3 regions of the Streptomyces sp. NPDC051909 genome follow, and region 2 is predicted to be linked to each of the others. Evidence: riboswitches for the same ligand, from Rfam matches in the RefSeq annotation. Region 2 holds a riboswitch; each other region holds the start of a gene.

Region 1 (7,447 bases), on a different contig from region 2:
GGCCATGGCCACGGACGCGGGGAACACCGAGACAGACAGCGGGATCGCCACCCGTACCGCGCGCGTGCCCAAGTACTACCGGCTGAAGCGGCACCTGCTCGACATGACCGAGACCCAGGCGCCCGGTACGCCGGTGCCGCCGGAGCGGACCCTCGCCGCGGAGTTCGACACCTCGCGCACGACGGTCCGCCAGGCCCTGCAGGAGCTGGTCGTCGAGGGCCGCCTGGAGCGGATCCAGGGCAAGGGCACGTTCGTGGCCAAGCCCAAGGTCTCCCAGGCCCTCCAGCTCACCTCGTACACCGAGGACATGCGGGCCCAGGGCCTGGAGCCCACCTCGCAGCTGCTCGACATCGGCTACGTGACGGCCGACGACACCCTCGCCGGGCTGCTCGACATCTCCACCGGCGGACGGGTGCTGCGCATCGAGCGCCTGCGCCTCGCCAGCGGCGAGCCGATGGCCATCGAGACCACCCATCTGTCCGCCAAGCGCTTCCCCGCGCTGCGGCGTTCGCTGGTGAAGTACACCTCGCTCTACACCGCGCTCGCCGAGGTGTACGACGTGCACCTCGCCGAGGCCGAGGAGACCATCGAGACCTCGCTCGCCACCCCGCGCGAGGCCGGCCTGCTCGGCACGGACGTGGGCCTGCCGATGCTGATGCTCTCCCGCCACTCGCTGGACGCCCACGGCGATCCGGTCGAGTGGGTGCGCTCGGTCTACCGGGGCGACCGGTACAAGTTCGTCGCCCGCCTCCAGCGGCCGCTCGACTGACGACGGGCAAGGCTGGTTCGAGTCCGCCGACGGACGAGAACCAGCCATTCCGAGCCGCCGGGCGAACCGGTCGCTTCCGGGAAAGATCGGCCCGTGCGGGCTGCCAGATGGCTGGTTGTGAACCACCGCGGGAACACATCCGTGATACGGACAGGGGTTCCGAGAATGCGAACGGTCCCCTAGATTTCCTCGGCATTACAAGGTCATCGGCACGTGGGACGGGATCGCCATGTCACAAGAGACACAAGGGAAACAACCGGTCATCACTCCACTGAGAGTGGTGATCGCGCTCTGCCTCTTCGTACCGTTCGTCGCGATGCTGTGGGTGAGCTCCTACGCGAAGGTGGAACCCACCTTCATCGGCGTCCCGTTCTTCTACTGGTACCAGATGCTCTGGGTGCTGATCTCGACCCTGCTCACCATGGTCGCCTACAAGCTGTGGCAGCGTGACCAGCGCGCCCGCAAGGGGGGTGCGTCGCAGTGAAGGACGGCGTGAACGGCGTCGCGCTCGGCGTCTTCATCTTCTTCTTCCTGGCCGTCACGGTCATGGGCTTCCTGGCGGCCCGGTGGCGCCGGGCCGAGAACGAGCACAGCCTCGACGAATGGGGCCTGGGCGGCCGCTCGTTCGGCACCTGGATCACCTGGTTCCTGCTGGGCGGCGACCTCTACACCGCGTACACCTTCGTCGCCGTCCCGGCGGCGATCTACGCGGCAGGCGCGGCCGGCTTCTTCGCGGTGCCGTACACCATCCTGGTCTACCCGCTGATCTTCACCTTCCTGCCCCGCCTGTGGTCGGTGTCGCACAAGCACGGGTACGTGACCACCTCGGACTTCGTGCGCGGGCGCTTCGACTCCAAGGGCCTCTCGCTCGCGGTCGCGGTCACCGGCATCCTCGCCACCATGCCGTACATCGCGCTCCAACTGGTCGGCATCCAGGCCGTCCTGGACGTGATGGGCGTCGGCGGCGGCGAGAACACCAACTGGTTCGTCAAGGACCTGCCGCTGCTCATCGCCTTCGGCGTGCTCGCCGCGTACACCTACTCGTCCGGTCTGCGCGCGCCCGCGCTCATCGCGTTCGTCAAGGACACGCTCATCTACATCGTCATCGCGGTGGCGATCATCTACATCCCGATCAAGCTGGGCGGCTTCGACGAGATCTTCGGCAAGGCCGGCGAGGCCTTCGCCCAGGTCAACCCGGCCACCGGCAAGCCCAAGGGCGCGCTCGTGCCCGGCGAGGCGAGCCAGTGGACGTACGCGACCCTCGCGCTCGGCTCGGCGCTCGCGCTGTTCATGTACCCGCACTCGATCACGGCGACCCTGTCGTCGAAGAGCCGCGAGGTGATCCGCCGCAACACCACCATCCTGCCGCTGTACTCGCTGATGCTGGGCCTGCTCGCGCTGCTCGGCTTCATGGCGATCGCCGCCGGGGTGAAGGTGACCAACGGCCAGCTCGCCATCCCGCAGCTCTTCGAGAACATGTTCCCCGACTGGTTCGCGGGCGTGGCCTTCGCCGCCATCGGCATCGGCGCGCTCGTGCCGGCCGCGATCATGTCGATCGCCGCGGCCAACCTCTTCACCCGCAACATCTACAAGGACTTCATCAAGCGCGACGCGACCCCCGCGCAGGAGACCAAGGTCTCCAAGCTGGTCTCGCTCCTGGTGAAGGTCGGCGCGCTGATCTTCGTCCTCACCATGGACAAGACCGTCGCGATCAACTTCCAGCTGCTCGGCGGCATCTGGATCCTGCAGACCTTCCCGGCCCTGGTCGGCGGTCTGTTCACCCGCTGGATGCACCGCTGGGCACTGCTCGCCGGCTGGGCGGTCGGCATGATCTACGGCACGTTCGCCGCGTACGGCGTCGCGAGCCCGACCCAGAAGCACTTCGGCGGCTCCGCCGCGGAGATCCCGGGCATCGGCGAGATGGGCTACATCGCCCTCACCGCCTTCGTCCTCAACGTGCTCGTCACCGTGGTCCTCACCTTCGTCCTCAAGGCCGTCAAGGCCCCCGAGGGCGTCGACGAGACCTCCCCGGCGGACTACACCGCCGACGCGGGTGACGCGGGCGTCGCCACCGACCTGCCGAAGGTCGGCGCCGCCGGTCACTGACACCGCGCATGAGCCCGCGCCCGTCCCCGAAATCCCGGGGGCGGGCGCGGGTGCGTCAAGGGCACACTGACGTGCATGGACTTCACGATCAGACCTGTACGGCCCGAGGAGTACGAGACCCTCGGCGAGATCACCGGCCGGGCCTACCTCGACGACGGGTTCCTCCTCCATGGCGCGGACGACTGGTACTACGGGCATCTGCGGAACGTGGCCGGACGGGTCGAGGTGGCCGAGGTGCTCGCCGCCGTGGACGCGGACGGCGCCGTCCTCGGCGGCGTGACCTTCGTCCCGGCCCCCGGCGTGATGGGCGACCGCGCCCGCCCCGGCGAGACCGAGATCCGGATGCTGGCCGTCGACCGGGCGGCCCGCGGCCGAGGCGTCGGCGAGGCCCTCGTCCGGGCCTGTGTCGAGCGCGCGCGGGCCGTGGAGGGCTGCGAGAGGATCGTGCTGTCCACCCAGCCCGAGATGCGCACCGCGCACCGCATATACGAGCGCCTGGGCTTCCGCCGCGCTCCGGAACGGGACTGGGCCCCCATTCCCGAGCAGCCCGATTTCCTGCTGCTCTGCTACGCCCTGGAGTTGTAGGAATCCAGACGGCTCGTCAGACGACACACAACATGTGGGGGGTGCCGCGATCGGCGCCCCCCACATGTATGCTCGTCCTCGCTGTCGCCGCAGGGGAATCCGGTGGAAATCCGGAACTGTCCCGCAACGGTGCACTTCGCGCTTTTCGCGCGGAGAGAGTCCGAAGACCTGCCGATGGTGCGCCCGGTCCGTCCGTTCCGGGTGCCACAGACGTCCGGGCCTCGCGGAGTGGGCCGGTGGACGCGGTGCCGCCGTGTGCGTACGTACGCCACGGAGGCCCGTCGTTTCCCGCCTCCCCCGCCCTGGCCCCGAGCCGAGCGAGGGAGAGCCCCCACGTGACCATCGCGCCCGCCGATCCGGCTTCGGCCCAGGCTTCCGCCGTCGACAGCGACGGCCCCGGGACCGCGCTGCTGCGGACCCTGACCGAGCTGACCGCCGACCTCCCGGACACCGACCCCGGCCGGGTCGCCGCCGCCGCGCTGCGCGGCCGGCACCCCGGCTCGGACGCGGCGGAACTGCGCGAGCTGGCCACCGAGGCCGCCGCCGGCCTGATCGCCGAGGACCCGGCGTACTCCCGGCTCGCCGCCCGGCTCCTGACCATCACGATCACCGAGGAGGCGGCCGGTCAGGGCGCCGTGTCCTTCTCCGGCTCCGTCGCCGTCGGCCACCGCGAGGGCCTGATCGCCGACCGCACCGCCGACTTCGTCGCGCTGCACGCGGAGCGCCTCGACGCGGCGATCGACCCGGCCGCCGACGACCGCTTCGGCTACTTCGGTCTGCGCACGCTGTACTCGCGCTATCTGCTCCGGCACCCGATCACCCGCAAGGTGATCGAGACCCCGCAGCACTTCATGCTGCGCGTCGCCTCCGGCCTCGCCGAGAACGACTCGGCCCGCGCGCTCGACGAGGTCACGGCGCTGTACGGGCTGATGAGCCGGCTCGACTACCTGCCGTCCTCCCCCACCCTCTTCAACTCCGGCACCCGCCACCCGCAGATGTCGTCCTGCTACCTGCTCGACTCCCCGCTGGACGAGCTGGACTCCATCTACGACCGCTACCACCAGGTCGCGCGCCTGTCCAAGCACGCCGGCGGCATCGGCCTCGCCTACTCCCGCATCCGCGCCCGCGGTTCGCTGATCCGCGGCACCAACGGGCACTCCAACGGCATCGTCCCGTTCCTGAAGACCCTCGACGCCTCCGTCGCCGCCGTGAACCAGGGCGGCCGCCGCAAGGGCGCCGCCGCCGTCTATCTGGAGACCTGGCACGCGGACATCGAGGAGTTCCTGGAGCTCCGCGACAACACCGGCGAGGACGCCCGCCGCACCCACAACCTCAACCTGGCACACTGGATCCCGGACGAGTTCATGCGCCGGGTCGACGCGGACGGCGAGTGGTCGCTGTTCTCCCCGGCCGACGTGCCCGAGCTCGTCGACCTGTACGGCGAGGAGTTCGACGCCGCCTACCGCAGGGCCGAGGCGGCGGGCCTGGCCCGCAAGACCATGCCGGCCCGGGACCTGTACGGCCGGATGATGCGCACCCTCGCGCAGACCGGCAACGGCTGGATGACCTTCAAGGACGCCTCCAACCGCACCGCCAACCAGACCGCCGAGCCCGGCACGGTCGTGCACTCCTCGAACCTGTGCACCGAGATCATCGAGGTCACCGACGACGGCGAGACCGCCGTGTGCAACCTCGGCTCGGTCAACCTCGGCGCCTTCGTGCTCCAGGAGACGGGCGACCTCGACTGGGACCGGCTCGACGAGACCGTCCGCACGGCCGTCACCTTCCTCGACCGGGTCGTCGACATCAACTTCTACCCGACCGAGCAGGCCGGCCGCTCCAACGCCAAGTGGCGCCCGGTCGGCCTGGGCGCGATGGGCCTCCAGGACGTCTTCTTCAAGCTGAAGCTCCCCTTCGACTCGGCCGGAGCCCGCGCCCTGTCGACCCGCATCGCCGAGCGGATCATGCTCGCCGCGTACGAGGCCTCCGCCGACCTGGCCGAGCGCAACGGCCCGCTGCCCGCCTGGGAGAAGACCCGCACGGCCCGAGGCGTGCTGCACCCCGACCACTACGACGTCGAGCTCAACTGGCCGGAGCGCTGGGCCGCGCTGCGCGCGCGGATCGCGTCGACCGGCCTGCGCAACTCCCTCCTCCTCGCCATCGCCCCGACCGCGACGATCGCCTCGATCGCCGGCGTCTACGAGTGCATCGAGCCGCAGGTCTCCAACCTGTTCAAGCGCGAGACGCTGTCCGGCGAGTTCCTCCAGGTCAACTCGTACCTGGTCGCGGAGCTCAAGGAGCTCGGCGTGTGGGACGCGCAGACCCGCGAGGCGCTGCGCGAGGCCAACGGCTCGGTGGCCGGCTTCGGCTGGGTGCCGGCCGAGGTGCGCGAGCTGTACCGCACGGCCTGGGAGATCCCGCAGCGCGGCCTGATCGACATGGCCGCCGCCCGCACCCCCTTCCTCGACCAGTCGCAGTCCCTGAACCTGTTCATGGAGACGCCGACCATCGGCAAGCTGTCGTCGATGTACGCGTACGCCTGGAAGCAGGGCCTGAAGACCACGTACTACCTGCGCTCCCGCCCGGCGACCCGCATCGCCCGCGCCGCCCAGGCCACGACCATCCCCGTCCAGCAGGCCACACCCGACGCGGACGCCGTCGCCTGCTCCCTCGAAAACCCCGAGTCCTGCGAGGCCTGCCAGTGACGACCCCCAGCCGCAACCACAACCTGCTCGACCCGGGCTTCGAACTGACCCTGCGTCCGATGCGCTACCCGGACTTCTACGAGCGCTACCGCGACGCGATCAAGAACACCTGGACCGTGGAGGAGGTCGACCTCCACTCGGACGTCGCCGACCTCGCCAAGCTGTCCCCGGGCGAGCAGCACATGATCGGCCGTCTCGTCGCCTTCTTCGCGACCGGCGACTCGATCGTGGCCAACAACCTGGTGCTGACGCTCTACAAGCACATCAACTCCCCGGAGGCGCGGCTCTATCTCTCGCGCCAGCTCTTCGAGGAGGCCGTGCACGTCCAGTTCTATCTGACGCTGCTCGACACCTACCTGCCCGACCCGGACGACCGCGCCGCCGCGTTCGCCGCCGTCGAGAACATCCCCTCCATCCGCGAGAAGGCCCAGTTCTGCTTCAAGTGGATGGACTCGGTCGAGAAGATCGACCGCCTTGAGACGGCCGCCGACCGCCGCCGCTTCCTGCTGAACCTGATCTGCTTCGCCGCCTGCATCGAGGGCCTGTTCTTCTACGGCGCCTTCGCGTACGTCTACTGGTTCCGGTCCCGTGGTCTGCTGCACGGCCTGGCGACCGGCACCAACTGGGTGTTCCGCGACGAGACGATGCACATGAGCTTCGCCTTCGAGGTCGTGGACACCGTCCGCAAGGAGGAGCCGGAGCTCTTCGACGACGGGCTCCAGGCGCAGGTCACGGAGATGCTGAAGGAGGCCGTCGAGGCGGAGCTCCAGTTCGGCCGCGACCTGTGCGGCGAGGGCCTGCCGGGCATGAACACCGAGTCGATGCGCGAGTACCTCCAGTGCGTCGCCGACCAGCGGCTGACCCGCCTGGGCTTCGCCCCGGTGTACGGCTCGGAGAACCCGTTCTCCTTCATGGAGCTCCAGGGCGTCCAGGAACTGACCAACTTCTTCGAGCGCCGCCCGTCCGCCTACCAGGTGGCGGTCGAGGGCTCGGTGGACCTGGACGAGGACTTCTAGTCCGTACGACGAAGGGCCCCGCACTGCGAGGAGTGCGGGGCCCTTTCGCGTACGGACGCGGAGATCAGGCGTTCGGGACGATCTCGTAGCGCGGGGTGCCCTCTTCCATCTGGCGCAGGGCGTCCTTGCGGTCCCGCTTCGACAGCTTGTCGATGTAGAGGAAGCCGTAGAGGTGGTCGGTCTCGTGCTGGAGGCAGCGGGCGAAGTAGCCGGTGCCGCGGACCTTGATCGGGTTGCCCTGCATGTCCTGGCCGTTGACCTCGGCG
Region 2 (7,447 bases):
TGGATGGGTTCGCGGTCCCGCGCGGCTCGGGAAGGAGTCCGGTCTGGCCGGTAGCTCTCCTCGCGCTCATCCTCTGGTGAGCGGAGGTCACACCTGGCCGACGCCGGATTCCGTAACCCAGGCCACGCCTGCCGATCGCCACGGCGGCACCATGGTGTCGCGTGACAGTGGTTCTCGTTTGCTGTTGGATCGGGGTCTGCCAGTGCCGGGCGCCCCAGCGGGAGGTGTAGGCGGGATCGACGGCGATGACGACCAAGCCTTGATGGAAGGCCATGGCGCGCAGCCGCTCGCGAAAGCGTGCGGTGGGAATTCCTGCGACGGTGCGACGGAACATCTTGCCGCGCCTGCCCCGGCCCATCGTCTCGCGGCCGGTGGCACGTGCGTCGTCGAAGCCCAGATTCTCCACGGCGATCCCGGCGCAGCCGTGTTGCCGGGCCGTGACGATCAACTCGCCGATGGCGGCCCGAAGGCGCCCATCGCGGGTCTCGGTCGATCCGGTCATCTCCAACGGCAAGGTGATGGGGGCGGACACGGGGTTGCCGTGTGAGTCGAGGACGTAAGCGGCAAGATGGTCGGCGTTCAGGTCGACACCGAGCAGTCGCTTCCCGACCGCACGGATCTCCCCGGGGGTGGGGAGGACGGATCGGTCGGTGGACCACGAGGCGTCCAGGTACCAGCGGTCGCGTACCGGATCGAGGACGATGTCGTACCGAACGGCTCGGTTCGCGGTCACGCGATCAAGCCACTCCTGGCGGCGGTGGTGAAACCGTACGGCGCATGCCAGTCGATAGCGGCCGCGTGGGGCGTTGGCCAGGTGTCGTAGGGGCTCGGGGAGCGCGATGCTCACGGAGCCGCCGTCCGGCTCGACAGTGATCGTGTAGTTGCCGTGGGGCGCGCCGGACTCGCCGTCAGCCGTAAGGAACAGTCGCGAGGCGTCCCACCGCCGACGCCACTGCTGCTCGGTGAGCTGCGCGGCGGCAAGGCCGTGGCGTACCTTGACGAATCGCTTCCCACCCACGACGACTGCCGGACGGCCGGCCTCGATGCGCTGCTCGACCCGGTTGAGCCGTGCCTGGAGGACCTGAAGGCGACGCTGTTTCTGGAAGCGTTCTGCCTGGTCGGTGTATCCCCGCGTTGTGGCCTTGCGCCGACCGCACGGAACGGACAACCGCCGGGTGATCGCCGCGATGGCGCTGCACAACGACGCGCGCTCGCTGTGCAGGCAGCGGAGAGAAAGCTGGTACTGGTCCTCGGTCGTCCTTGTCATCGCTCCCGCCCAGCGGGAGGAGGAAACCTTCGTGAGCCTGTTCTTTCGCCCGGCGCGCTGTGTGTCCTTCGGCCGCACATTTCCCAGGGCGAGGCGGGCGGTCAGATCGGCGCGCTGATGATGCCCGTTGTGCCTTCCGACAGCGGTGAGGACTTCGCTGTCGGCCTCGGTCATCCGTAACCGGTCCCGGATGCGTGCACCCACAGGCGCGGCGACGGTGAAGGAGTCCGTGATCGTACGCAGTCCGCTTCGCTTGTTGCGTGCTGCACTCGCCACTGAACACCCCCTTCCGTCGAGTTCTCCGAACGGCTGTCAACGATGCCAACCGCTGGGGGCAGCCGCCGGTGAACGGCAGGCGCTTCACTCGAACGAGTATCTGGGTGATCGAAAGCGCCGAGAACCGGTTGGAAAGTCGCAATGCCTGATTGTCACGTCATGAACCTGGGTGGCTGCACAGGCGGTACGGACACGACCTACTATGCAGATCGGCATGGGGTCCCAGGACCCCGGGGAGGAAGCCCGGTGAGAATCCGGCGCGGTCCCGCCACTGTGAGCCGGCCTCGGGGGAATCCCGGGGGCCGGTGAGTCAGGAACTCCCGCCGTCCAACGACCACCCGGGGCGCGGACACCCCGAGGAAGGGCCTGAGCCTCGCCATGCTCCTGCTGCTGTCGCATTCCGACACCGACCTGCTCAGTGCCCGTGCGGCGAACACCGCCGTGACCGAGGGCGCGTCCGACGGCGCGTCCGCGTCCGAGGGCGTGGAGTGGCGGTACGCCAACCCCGCCCGGCTTCCCCAGCACGATCTGCCCGGACTTCTCTCCGGCCTTCTCGACGGCGTCGAGCTGGTCGTCGTACGTCTCCTCGGCGGTGTCCGGTCCTGGCAGGAGGGCCTGGACGCGGTGCTCGCCGCCGGGAAGCCGGTGGTCGTGCTGAGCGGTGAACAGGCGCCGGACGCGCAGCTCATGGGCGTCTCCACGGTCCCGGTCGGCGTCGCCACCGAGGCGCACGCCTATCTCGCGCACGGCGGACCGGCGAACCTCGGGCAGCTCGCCCGGTTCCTGTCCGACACCGTGCTGCTCACGGGCCACGGCTTCGAGGCCCCGGCGCCCGCCCCCACCTGGGGCGCGCTCGACCGCACGCCCGGGCGCACCGAGGGCCCGACGGTCGCCGTGCTCTACTACCGGGCCCACCACATGAGCGGCAACACCGCCTTCGTCGGCGCCCTCTGCGAGGCCATCGAGGCGCAGGGCGCCCAGGCCAGGCCGCTGTACGTGACCTCGCTGCGGGCTCCCGAGGACGAACTGCTCGACACCCTCCGTACCGCCGACGCGATCGTCACCACCGTGCTCGCCGCGGGCGGCACCAAGCCGGCCGAGGCGCAGGCGGGCGGCGACGAGGAGGCGTGGGACGCGGGCGCGCTGGCCGCGCTGGACGTGCCGATCCTGCAGGCCCTGTGCCTCACCGGGTCCCGGTCGGCCTGGGAGGAGAACGACGAGGGCCTCTCCCCGCTGGACGCCGCCAGCCAGGTCGCCGTGCCGGAGTTCGACGGACGGCTGATCACCGTCCCCTTCTCCTTCAAGGAGATCGACGAGGACGGTCTTCCGGCGTACGTGGCCGACCCCGAGCGCGCCGCCCGGGTCGCGGGCATCGCCGTCCGGCACGCCCGCCTGCGCCACATCCCGAACGCCGAGAAGAAGCTCGCGCTGGTCCTCTCCGCGTACCCGACCAAGCACTCGCGGATCGGCAACGCGGTCGGCCTGGACACCCCCGCCTCCGCCGTGGAGCTGCTGCGCAGGCTCCGTGAGGAGGGCTACGACTTCGGGCCGGTCGAGGACGTCCCCGGCCTGGTCTCCGGGGACGGCGACGAGCTGATCTACGCCCTCATCGAGGCCGGCGGCCACGACCAGGACTGGCTGACCGAGGAGCAGCTGGCCCGCAACCCGGTCCGCATCCCGGCCGCCGACTACAAGCGCTGGTACGCCGAACTCCCGGCGGAGCTGCGTGAGCAGGTCGAGGAGCACTGGGGTCCGGCGCCGGGCGAGATGTTCCTCGACCGGTCCCGCAACCCCGAGGGCGACATCGTCCTCGCCGCCCTGCGGCGCGGGAACCTGCTCGTCCTCATCCAGCCGCCGCGCGGCTTCGGCGAGAACCCGATCGCGATCTACCACGACCCCGACCTGCCGCCCTCGCACCACTACCTGGCGGCCTACCGCTGGATCGCCGCCCGCGCGGAGGACGGCGGTTTCGGCGCCGACGCCATGGTGCACCTCGGCAAGCACGGCAACCTGGAGTGGCTGCCGGGCAAGAACGCCGGTCTGTCCGCCGCCTGCGGCCCGGACGCGGCCCTCGGCGACCTGCCGCTCGTCTACCCGTTCCTGGTGAACGACCCGGGCGAGGGCACCCAGGCCAAGCGCCGGGTGCACGCGACCCTCGTCGACCACCTGGTGCCGCCGATGGCGCGTGCCGACAGTTACGGCGACATCGCGCGCCTGGAGCAGCTGCTCGACGAGTACGCGCAGATCAGCAGCATGGACCCGGCGAAGCTGCCCGCGATCCGCGCGCAGATCTGGACGCTGATCCAGGCCGCGAAGCTCGACCACGACCTGGGCCTCGACGACCGGCCGGACGACGACGGCTTCGACGACTTCCTGCTGCACGTCGACGGCTGGCTGTGCGAGGTCAAGGACGCCCAGATCCGTGACGGTCTGCATGTCCTCGGCGGCGCCCCGACCGGCGAGGCCCGCGTCAACCTGGTCCTCTCCATCCTGCGCGCCCGCCAGATCTGGGGCGGCACCCAGGCCCTGCCGGGTCTGCGCGAGGCCCTCGGTCTGGACGAGTCGGCCGCCACCCGCACCACCGCCGACGCGGCGGAGGCCAAGGCCCGTGAGCTGGTCGAGGCGATGGAGGCGGCGGACTGGGACCCGGCCGCCGTCGCGGCGGTCGCCGCCGGTCAGGTCCAGGCCGTCGCCGACGTCCTGGAGTTCGCCGCCACCCAGGTCGTGCCGCGCCTCGCCGCCACCACCGACGAACTCGCCCACGCCGTGCACGCCCTGAACGGCGGCTTCGTCCCGGCTGGCCCCTCCGGCTCGCCGCTGCGCGGTCTGGTCAACGTGCTGCCGACCGGCCGCAACTTCTACTCCGTCGACCCCAAGGCCGTGCCCTCCCGGCTCGCCTGGGAGACCGGTCAGGCGCTCGCCGACTCGCTCCTCACCCGCTACCGCGACGACAACGGCGAGTGGCCCACCTCCGTCGGCCTCTCCCTGTGGGGTACGAGCGCGATGCGCACCGCGGGCGACGACGTCGCCGAGGCGCTCGCCCTGCTCGGCGTCCGCCCGCTGTGGGACGACGCCTCGCGCCGCGTGAACGGCCTGGAGCCCATCCCGCTCGCCGAACTCGGCCGCCCGCGCATCGACGTGACGCTGCGCATCTCCGGCTTCTTCCGCGACGCGTTCCCGCACGTCATCGGGCTCCTCGACGATGCCGTGCGGCTGGTCGCCGGTCTGGAGGGCGAGTCCGCCGAGGACAACTTCGTGCGCGCCCACGCCCAGGCCGACCTGGCCGAGCACGGCGACGAACGCCGCGCCACCACCCGTATCTTCGGCTCCCGGCCGGGCACCTACGGCGCCGGTCTGCTCCAGCTGATCGACTCGCGGGACTGGCGGACCGACGCCGACCTCGCCGAGGTGTACACGGTGTGGGGCGGCTACGCGTACGGCCGCGGGCTCGAAGGGCGCCCGGCGCGCGCCGAGATGGAGTCGGCGTACAAGCGGATCGCGGTGGCGGCGAAGAACACCGACACCCGCGAGCACGACATCGCCGACTCGGACGACTACTTCCAGTACCACGGCGGCATGGTGGCGACCGTGCGCGCGCTGCGCGGCACCGCCCCGGAGGCGTACATCGGCGACTCCACCCGCCCCGAGACCGTCCGCACCCGCACCCTCGTCGAGGAGACCTCCCGGGTCTTCCGCGCCCGCGTGGTCAACCCGCGCTGGATCGAGGCCATGCGCCGGCACGGCTACAAGGGCGCGTTCGAGCTCGCGGCGACCGTCGACTACCTCTTCGGCTACGACGCCACGACCGGCGTCGTCGCCGACTGGATGTACGACAAGCTGACGCAGGAGTACGTCCTCGACCCGGCGAACCAGGCCTTCCTGAAGGAGGCCAACCCCTGGGCCCTGCACGGCATCGCCGAACGCCTGCTGGAGGCCGAGTCCCGCGGCATGTGGGAGAAGCCGGACCCGGGGACCCTGGCCGCGCTGCGCCAGGTGTTCCTGGAGACGGAGGGCGACCTGGAGGGCGACGACGACGCCTGAGCGGCCCGAGTTACGATCCCGGCCGCACGTCTGTGCGGATCGAGAACGTGACCAGGGGTGGGGTGGTGGGCATGCGTGCCCGCGGAGCGGTGGCGGTGACGGTGGTGCTCGGCCTGAGCCTGGCCCTGGGGGCCTGCTCGGGCCCGGGGACGGGATCCGGCGACGGTACGAGCGGTGGTACGGGCAAGAAGCCGGGCGCCACCGGGTCGGCGACGCCGACCACCGCCACCCCCTCCGTCGAGCCCTCGGCGAAGCCCACCAGCGCGCCGCCCTCGCCCGCCCGCACCACGTCGTCGGGCCCCGACCGCTCGGCCGAGCCGTCCCCGACGGGCAGGCCGAAGGTGGCGAAGAAGGCGGCGACGGCGGAGCCGCAGAACCCCTACGCGGGCCCGAACCCGCCGCCGGCACCGCCCCGGCCGACGCCCCCGCCGTACACGGTGCCCCCGTACACGCCGGGCCCCGACGTCACCGTCATCCCCATGCCCACCTTCGAACAGCCCCCCTTCACACCGGACACGGTGCGCTGACCTCCCGGACCTCGCTGCCCCATGGCGTCTGCCCCGGGAGGAGTGCGCCCTGAAAGTTGTTCTAGTAGAGTGCGAATAACTAGAACCGAGGGAGGGTCCCGTGATCCGTCTCCGCGCGCTCGCCGCCGCGCCGTTCGTCCTCGCACTCGCCGTCCATCTGCTGCTCTTCGCGCTCTGGTACGACCGACTCCCCGACCCGCTCGCCACCCACTTCTCCGCCACCGACGGCGGCCGCGCCGACGGCTTCACCGGCCTCCCCGTCTACGCCGCCATCAGCTCCGGGCTGCTCCTCCTGCTCGGCGCCGGCTGGGTCGCGTTCGTCCGCCGCTCCGCGCTCTGGGGGGCCTGGGCCACCGCCGGCTTCACCGGCGGTCTGCTCGACCTGCTGCTCCGCGACAACCTCGACGCCGCCGACGCGGCCGAGGTCGCCACCCCGCTCGCCGTGTTCACCGTCGCCGCCGCCATCGGCGCCCTCGCCGGGCTCACCGGCCTGGCCCTCACCCGCTTCACCCGCCTCGTCCCGCCGGAGCCCGTCGCCCCCGCCGCCCCGGTCCGCGAACCCCGCCTCGAACTCGGCGCGCACGAGGTCGCCGGCTGGTCGCGCGCCGCCACCTCGACGCCCGGCACCGCGCTCGGCGCCGCCTTCACGGTCGCCGGCGCGGGCGCGCTGTTCCCCGCGGTCCTCGTCACGCCCTGGCCGTACGCCCTGATCGCCGCCGTCGGCCTGGTCGTCGGCGTGCCCGGGGTGGCGCTCTCCCGGGTCCGCGTCGGCGTCGACCGGCGCGGCCTGACGGTCACCCCCGCGCTGTTCCCCCGCCCCCGGATCCGCATCCCGCTCGACGAGGTCGCCTCGGCGACCGTCCGCGACGTGCACGCCGTCGCCGAGTTCGGCGGCTGGGGCTACCGCACCCGGCCGCGCCGCTCCGCCCTGCTCCTGCGCTCCGGCGAGGCCCTGTCCGTACGCCGCAGAGGCGGCTTCGAGTTCCTGGTCACCGTCGCCGACGCCGAGACCGCGGCAGCGCTGCTCAACACGCTCGCGGCGCGCGAGGCCACGGCGGCCGGCCCCGGGGGCGAGGCCCCGGGTGAGAGGATCTGACCGTGCTCTTCCGGGTCGACCCCGCCTCCGCTGTACCGCTCGGCGACCAGATCGCCGCCTGCGTCCGCGGCGCCCTCGCCGACGGCAGCGCCGCCCCCGGCGAACGCCTCCCCGCCGCCCGCGAGTTGGCCGACTCCCTCGGCGTCAACGTGCACACCGTGCTGCGCGGCTACCAGCGCCTGCGCGAGGAGGGCCTGATCGAGCTGCGCCGGGGCCGCGGCGCCGTCATCGTCCCCGGCG
Region 3 (7,447 bases), on a different contig from region 2:
CGGACAGCTGCACGCGGCCCGCGTCGGCGAGGCGAAGTCCCGCCTGGACGAGGCCGAGCGCGCCCTCCGCCCGGAGCAGCGCCTCACCCTCGACCTGCCCGACACCCGGGTGCCCGCCGGCCGCACCCTCTTCCACGGCGAGGAGCTCCGCGTCCGCCTCGGCGACCGCGAGGTCTTCGCCGCCCCCGGTGTCGACCTCGACATCCGCGGCCCCGAACGCATCGCCCTGACGGGTCCCAACGGCGCCGGCAAGAGCACCCTGCTGCGTCTCCTCGACGGCGCCCTCGACCCCGACGGCGGCAGGATCACCCGCGCCGACGGCCGCGTCGCGTACCTCTCCCAGCGCCTCGACCTGCTCGACCCGGACCGCAGCGTCGCCGAGAACTTCGCCGCCCACGCCCCCGAACGCCCCGAGGCCGAGCGGATGAACCTGCTGGCCCGGTTCCTCTTCCGCGGCGCCCGCGCCCACCTGCCCGTCGGCGTCCTCTCCGGCGGCGAACGCCTCCGCGCCACCCTGGCCTGCGTCCTGTGCGCCGACCCCGCCCCCCACCTCCTGCTCCTCGACGAGCCGACCAACAACCTCGACCTGGACAGCGTCGCCCAGCTGGAGGGAGCCCTGAACTCCTACCAGGGCGCCTTCCTCGTGGTCAGCCACGACGAGCGCTTCCTGCGCGAGATCGGCGTCGACCGCCGGCTGCGCCTGGCCGACGGCGAGCTCAAGGAGACGGCCGCGCCGGGGAAGTAGCAGCCGTCCCACGTCACCGCCCCTTGGGCCGTCCGGGTGGCCGGCCGCGCGTGTTCGTTCGGAGGCTTCGGCGTTCTCGGGGCCGTCTTCTACGGTCGCCCGGAGGCAGAAAGGAACCCGATGAGCGCCATCAGCCTCGGTCAGGCCACCGTTCTCGGCATCGTCGAGGGCATCACCGAATTCCTGCCCATCTCCTCCACCGGGCATCTGAAGATCGCCGAGGGGCTGATGGGCATCCCGGTCGACGACCCGGCGGTGGTCGGCTTCTCGGCGGTGATCCAGGTCGGCGCGATCGCCGCCGTCCTCGTCTACTTCTTCAAGGACATCGTCCGCATCGCCACCGCCTGGGTGCGCGGCCTCGCGGACAAGGAGGAGCGCTACCACCACGACTACAAGTTCGCCTGGTGGATCATCTTCGCGACGATCCCCATCGTGGTGGTGGGCCTGGCGGCCAAGCCGCTGATCGACGGCCCGCTCGCCTCCCTGTGGGTGGTCGCCGCCTCGCTCATCGTCGGCAGTGGGGTGATGTGGGCGGCCGACCGGATGGGCCGGCACAAGCGCGGCGAGGACGACACGGACCTCAGGGACGCGATGCTGGTGGGCGGTTCGCAGATCCTCGCCCTGCTCTTCCCCGGCTTCTCGCGCTCCGGCGCCACGATGTCCACCGCCCTGATGCTGGACCTCGACCGGGTCGCCGCCACCCGTCTGTCCTTCTTCCTCGGCATCCCCGCGCTCACCGGCGCCGGTGTCTACGAACTCAAGGACGCCGTCGGCACCGGCGCGGGCACCGGCCCGCTGATCGTCGGCACGGCCGTCTCCTTCGTGGTGGCGTACGCGTCGATCGCCTGGCTGCTGAAGTACGTGGCCCAGCACTCCTTCAACGCGTTCGTGATCTACCGCCTGGTGGTGGGCGTCCTCCTCCTGGGCCTCCTGACGACGGGCGTCCTCTCCGCCTGAGCCTCCGGCCGGCGGGCCCCCGCGGCGGAGCTGCGGGGGTTCTTCGACGGGGCGTTCGGGGCGCTCGGGAGGGTGCTGCACGGACAGCAGGTCGCGCCGGAGAGCACCGCGTTCGGGCTCCGCACCGAGCTCAACTGGACGGCCGCGCGCTGACGACGGTCGCGACGGGCCCGAGGAAGCGGATGTGCGGGCGCCCGTCCGGGTCCGGACGGGAGACGTCGGCGCGCACGCCGTAGACCTCGGCGATCAGCTCCTTCGTCAGCACCTGCGCCGGCGGGCCGCTCGCCACCACCCGGCCCGCCCGCAGCACCACCAGATGGTCGCAGTACATCGCCGCCAGGTTCAGATCGTGCAGCGCGATCACGCTGGTCAGGCCGAGCCCGCCGAGCAGGGCGAGCAGGTCCAACTGGTGCTGGATGTCCAGGTGGTTGGTGGGCTCGTCGAGCAGCAGTTCACGCGGCTCCTGGGCGAGCGCCCGGGCGATCTGCACGCGCTGGCGCTCACCGCCCGACAACGTGCGCCACGCCCGGTCCGCCCGGTCGGCGAGCCCGGTGCGGGCCAGCGCCGAGCGTACCGCCGTCTCGTCGCCCGCCGAGGCCGGCGCCCACGCCCGGCGGTGCGGGACGCGCCCGAGCCGTACGACCTCCGACACCGTCAGATCGACCTGTGTGTCGGCGTGCTGCTCGACGGTGGCGAGCCGCCGCGCGACGGCCCCGCGGGGCAGCCCGGCCAGCGGATCGCCGTCAAGCGTCACCACCCCGGCGTCCGGCGCGAGCACCCCCGCGAGGATCCGCAGCAGCGTGGACTTCCCCGAACCGTTCGGCCCGAGCAGCCCGGTGACCTCCCCGGGGCGGGGCGCCAGGCCCACCCCGTCGAGCAGCACGGCACCGCCGGCCGTCCGCGACACCCCCTCGGCCCGCAGTCCCTGCCCCGTCACCGGGTCGCCCCCCTCGCCCGGTACAGGACGAGGACGAACGCCGGCACACCCACCAGCGAGGTCACCACGCCCACCGGCACCTCCTGCGGATCGAGCACGGTACGGGCCAGGGTGTCCGCCCACACCAGGAAGACCGCCCCCGCGAGCGCCGTCAGCGGCAGCAGGCGCGCATGCCCGGGCCCGGCGAGCATGCGTACGGCGTGCGGCAGGACCAGGCCGACGAAGCCGATCGCCCCGGCCGACGAGACCAGCGCGGCCGTCAGGAGCGCCGTCACGCACAGCAGCACCACCCGGGTCCGGGCCACCGAGACGCCGAGCGAGGCCGCCGCGTCCTCGCCGAACGCGAAGGCGTCCAGGGTTCGCGCGTACCCGCCGCAGATCAGCAGCGCCGCGGCGAGCACGGCCGCGCAGACCACGACATCCGTCCACCCCGCCCCCGTCAGCGAGCCCAGCAGCCAGAACAGCACGCCCCGTGTCGTCTCCGCGTCCGCCGCCGTCATCACGACGAACGACGTCAGCGCGGAGAAGAGCTGCATCGCGGCCACCCCGGCGAGCACCACCCGGTCCGTCGACCCGCCGAGGACATGGCTGAGGAACAGCACCAGCGCGAAGGAGAGCACCGCGCCCACGAACGCACCGCCGGTCACCGACACGGCGCCCCCGCCCACCCCGAGGACGACGACCGCGACCGCGCCCGTCGACGCGCCCGAGGACACCCCGAGCACGAAGGGATCGGCGAGCGGATTGCGCAGCAGCGACTGCATCACCGCGCCGCAGACGGCAAGTCCCGCACCGCACACGGCGGCGAGCAGCGTACGGGGCAGGCGCAGGTTCCAGACGATGCCGTCCCGGATCGGGCTCAGAACCGCCGTGTCCCCCGTGCCCAGATGTGTGACGAGCACCGACCACACATCGGCCACGGAGATGTCCGCCGGGCCGATCGTGATCGCGGCGGCCACCGACACGCACAGCAGCGCCAGCCCGCCCGTTCCCGAGAGGACGGCGACGCGGCTCACTTGGCGAGCCCGTACGCCCGCAACGCCGCCGCGACCTTCTCGACGCCCTCGACCGTCCGCACGGTCGGGTTCATCGCCTGGCCGCTGAGGATCACGTACCGCTTCCCCTTCACCGCCGTCATGTTCTTCGTGACCGGATGCGACTCCAGGAACTCGATCTTCTTCGCGGCACTCTCCGCCGACTGCGCCTTCCGCGTCAGATCGGCGATCACCAGCACATCGGGATCGCGGTCGGCGACCGTCTCCCAATTGATCTGCGGCCACTCCTCCTTGGTGTCGTCGAAGACGTTCCGCACCCCGAGGGTGGTGCTGACGATCCCGGGCGCGCCGCAGCACCCGGCCATGTACGGACCCTGCGAGTCCGAGAACCAGTAGAGGACGGACGCGCCGCCGAAGTCCGCGCCGGCGCGGGCCTTCACCACGCGTGCCTTCAGCTCGCCGATCAGCTTCTCGCCGCGCTCCGGCACGCCGAACACCCGCGCCAGGTCACGGATCTCCCGGTACACCGTCTCCATCGTCAGCGGCCGGGTCCGGACGCCGTCGCCGTCCCCGCTGTTGTCCTTGTCGACGCAGTCGGTGGGGGAGAGATACGTGGGGACGCCCAGCTGGGCGAAGCGCTCGCGCGGCGCCACGCCGCCCTTGCCGAGGGTGTAGAGGAAGGAGGCGCTGACGAAGTCCGGCTCGGTGTCGAGCACGTTCTCGAAGGAGGGGTAGCGGTCGGCGAGCCGGGGTACGGAGGCGTTCGCCTTCTCCAGGCCCTTCAGGACCGGGTCCGTCCAGGTCGCCGTGCCCACCATCCGGTCGGCGAGGCCGAGCGACAGCAGGATCTCGGCCGAACCCTGGTCGAGCGCCACGGCCCGGCGCGGCGGCGCGGTGAAGGTGACCCGCTGCCCGCAGTTCTCCAGGGTGACCGGATAGCCGGCCTTGGCATCCCCCTTGGCGGAAGAGCCGGACGATCCGGCGGACCCGGACGGTCCGGGGGCGGCCGGGTCGCCGGTGCCGCAGCCGGCGGCCAGCACGGCCCCGGTCACGAGCAGCACGGCGGAACGAAGGGCACGGGCGGGGAGTGCGAGGGGCACGCGGGAATCCTCTGCGTCCACGGCTCATACGCGGAGCCTGTCGTAGGTCATCCCCGGACGACGTCGGTACCGTGCCGGGGCCGCCAGCAGGTCTTCGGACTCGGGGTCACTCGGACGGAACGCCTTCCCGGGTCGTACGCCGTACGTCGCACGTCATGCGTGACCGCACGTGACGCGGCTGCCCCAGTGGCCGATGCCCCGCCCGTCACCCTCACCGCTGCGCGTCAGCTCCGGATTCCCACCGGATTCCCTGACCCGTGCACAGGACGGCCGCTCACGCGGAGTCCGTGCGGAGGTACGACTGGCCCGGGCAAACTACCACAGGGCGATCATGGTCCGGGCGGCCGGTCCGCCCCGTCCGGCCCCGCCCCGCCGAGCCCCGGAGCGCCCCACACCGGGAACCACCGCTCCATGTCCGGCTCCAGTGCCAGGTCGCCCGCGAGCAGCGCCCTGACCTGCAACTCCAGCGCGTTGTCGCGGGTCTCGGCACGATCCGGACGCGGTGCGAAGGGATAGAAGGTGCCGCGCTTGTAGAGGTAGACGAGCGCCAGGTCGCGCGCCCGGTGTTCGCCGGCCCCGGGCGCGCGGAACGCGGTCAGGGAGCAGAGCAGATTCGGCCCGAAGCCCGCCTCCTCAAGCAGCGAATTGACCGCGTGCAGGTCGTTGACCAGCGTGATCAGGTCCTCGGCGGGGCGGCGGACGGTGAGCCAGGTGTAGCCGTACGCGTCCGGGGTGTACGTCACGGGCGCCGTGCCGCCCGTCGCGCCGGGCGGCCCCGCCGCCCCCGCCGCGTCGAGCAGCTCCCGTACCTCCTCCTTCAACCGCGCGAAGGCCCCGCCCTCCACCGCCGCGAAACACACCGACCCCGCGCCCGTCGGCACGAAGCCGGTGCCCGCCTGGAGGGTGAGGGCCGCGGCCGGAAGCCCGAAGAGCCGGTCGAGATCCGGCCGTACCGGCCGGCTGCGCCCGAGGATGCTGTCGAGGAGTCCCACCGCCGTGCCGCCTCCCGCCTCACGCCTCGCCGAGCTGCGCCGAGATCCGCGCCAGCTGTTCGAGCCGCTGCTCCAGGGTGGGGTGGCTGGAGAGCAGCCGGCTCAGGCTCTCCTTCGAGGAGAACGCCGGCGCGAACCAGAAGGCGTTGTACGGCTCCGCCTTGCGCAGGTCCTTCGTCGGGATCCGGGCCATCTCGCCGCTCACCTTGGTGAGCGCGGACGCCAGCGCCGACGGGCGGCCGGTGAGCAGTGCGGCGGCCCGGTCCGCGGCCAGCTCGCGGTAGCGGGAGAGCACCCGGGTGAGGAGGAAGCTCACGATGTACACGGCCGCGCTGACGACCGGCACGAGGAGCACGGCGACGCCCATCGCGCTGTCCCGGCTGCGCCCGAGGCCGCTGTAGAGCGCGACGCGGGTCATCACCCCGGCGAGGACACCGAGGAAGGAGGCGATCGTCATGACCGCGACGTCGCGGTGCGCCACGTGCGACATCTCGTGCGCGAGGACCCCCTCCAGCTCCTCCGGCTCCAGGCGCCGCAGCAGGCCCGTCGTCACGCAGACCAGCGCGGTCTTCTCGCCGCGCCCGGTGGCGAACGCGTTCGGCACGTCGCTCTCCGCGATCGCCACCTTCGGCTTCGGCATGTCGGCGAGCGCGCAGATCCGGTCGACGGTGCCGTGCAGCTCCGGTGCCTGCTCGCGGGTCACCTCGCGCGCGCCCATGCCGAGCGCGGCGATCTTGTCGCTGAACCAGAACTGCCCGACGAACAGCGCGCCCGTGATCAGCAGGATGATCGGCCAGGACCCGCGCAGCAGCACGAGCAGGACGCCGACGAACACCACGTAGAGGAGGCCGATCAGGAACATCGTCGTCGCCATGCGCGTCGCGAGCCCCCGGTCGGGGGCGTAGCGCGAGCGGGACGAGGACCGTGTTCTGGCCATGCGCGCACCCTCTTCCCGGAGCGGACGGAACCGGCCGTGCCCGAGCCGGGCCGGCCTTCCGCCCCTCTCCTGCCAGTGTGCTCCCCCGCCCGCGGGAACGGCCGCCCCGCCCGTACGTGGACGCGCACGACTCGTGGGGGCGCCGTGTTTCGGCCGTCCGGCAGTTTCCGCACGTCGCTTTCGCCGTACCGGAGACGGGGCGGCCGGGTCCGCGCTACCGTGGTGGTGGGCCCGGCCTCGCACCTCCCCCGTGTGCGACGGCCGGGCCCACCTGTGTCGCGTGCGACCGGGACGGCCGGTGTCAGTGCCAGGGGTTACGGTCGCGGGCATGGTCGAAGACGATGCCCTCCGCGCCACCCGCGAGGCCTACGACACCGCCGCACCCGTGTACGCGGAGCTGTTCCGGGATTCGCTGCGGGACAGTCCGCTGGACCGCGCGATGCTGAGCGCCTTCGCCGAGGCGGTCGGCGCCGGCGGAGGACACGTGGCGGACCTCGGTTGCGGGCCCGGACACGTCACCGCTCATCTCGCGGAGGCGGGGCTGGCGGCGTTCGGTGTGGACGCCTCGCCCGCGATGATCGGGCTGGCCCGGGAGGCCCATCCGGGGCTTCGGTTCGAGGTGGGGTCGATGAGCGCGCTCGACCTCGCCGACGGCGCCCTCGGCGGCATCCTGTCGCGGTGGTCCATCATCCACACGCCGCCGCGGGAAGTCCCCGCCGTTCTCGCCGAGTTCCACCGCGTGCTGGCCCCGGGGGGCCACCTCCTCCTCGGCTTCTGGGCCACC

The links. Region 2 has a riboswitch for cobalamin ahead of cobN (cobaltochelatase subunit CobN). Riboswitches for the same ligand answer to the same signal wherever they lie in the genome.
Region 1: linked by a shared signal. The riboswitch ahead of AB0M18_RS04980 (ribonucleoside-diphosphate reductase subunit alpha) and the one ahead of cobN (cobaltochelatase subunit CobN) in region 2 are both predicted to bind cobalamin.
Region 3: linked by a shared signal. The riboswitch ahead of AB0M18_RS08370 (ABC transporter substrate-binding protein) and the one ahead of cobN (cobaltochelatase subunit CobN) in region 2 are both predicted to bind cobalamin.

The regions. Positions count from the first base shown of each region.
Region 1 covers NZ_JBFAYA010000002.1:441,903-449,349, forward strand. The annotation lists gene AB0M18_RS04960 (GntR family transcriptional regulator) at 5-769, shown strand; gene AB0M18_RS04965 (DUF3311 domain-containing protein) at 999-1,253, shown strand; gene mctP (monocarboxylate uptake permease MctP) at 1,250-2,875, shown strand; gene AB0M18_RS04975 (GNAT family N-acetyltransferase) at 2,951-3,460, shown strand; cobalamin riboswitch at 3,495-3,651, shown strand; gene AB0M18_RS04980 (ribonucleoside-diphosphate reductase subunit alpha) at 3,796-6,165, shown strand; gene AB0M18_RS04985 (ribonucleotide-diphosphate reductase subunit beta) at 6,162-7,181, shown strand; gene def (peptide deformylase) at 7,246-7,447, opposite strand, start outside.
Region 2 covers NZ_JBFAYA010000013.1:45,986-53,432, reverse strand. The annotation lists gene AB0M18_RS21455 (hypothetical protein) at 1-1,441, opposite strand, end outside; cobalamin riboswitch at 1,743-1,882, shown strand; gene cobN (cobaltochelatase subunit CobN) at 1,922-5,584, shown strand; gene AB0M18_RS21445 (hypothetical protein) at 5,656-6,111, shown strand; gene AB0M18_RS21440 (hypothetical protein) at 6,212-7,207, shown strand; gene AB0M18_RS21435 (GntR family transcriptional regulator) at 7,210-7,447, shown strand, end outside.
Region 3 covers NZ_JBFAYA010000004.1:181,136-188,582, forward strand. The annotation lists gene AB0M18_RS08350 (ABC-F family ATP-binding cassette domain-containing protein) at 1-745, shown strand, start outside; gene AB0M18_RS08355 (undecaprenyl-diphosphate phosphatase) at 866-1,702, shown strand; gene AB0M18_RS08360 (ABC transporter ATP-binding protein) at 1,833-2,639, opposite strand; gene AB0M18_RS08365 (iron chelate uptake ABC transporter family permease subunit) at 2,636-3,655, opposite strand; gene AB0M18_RS08370 (ABC transporter substrate-binding protein) at 3,652-4,734, opposite strand; cobalamin riboswitch at 4,823-4,986, opposite strand; gene AB0M18_RS08375 (hypothetical protein) at 5,064-5,726, opposite strand; gene htpX (zinc metalloprotease HtpX) at 5,746-6,663, opposite strand; gene AB0M18_RS08385 (class I SAM-dependent methyltransferase) at 6,992-7,447, shown strand, end outside.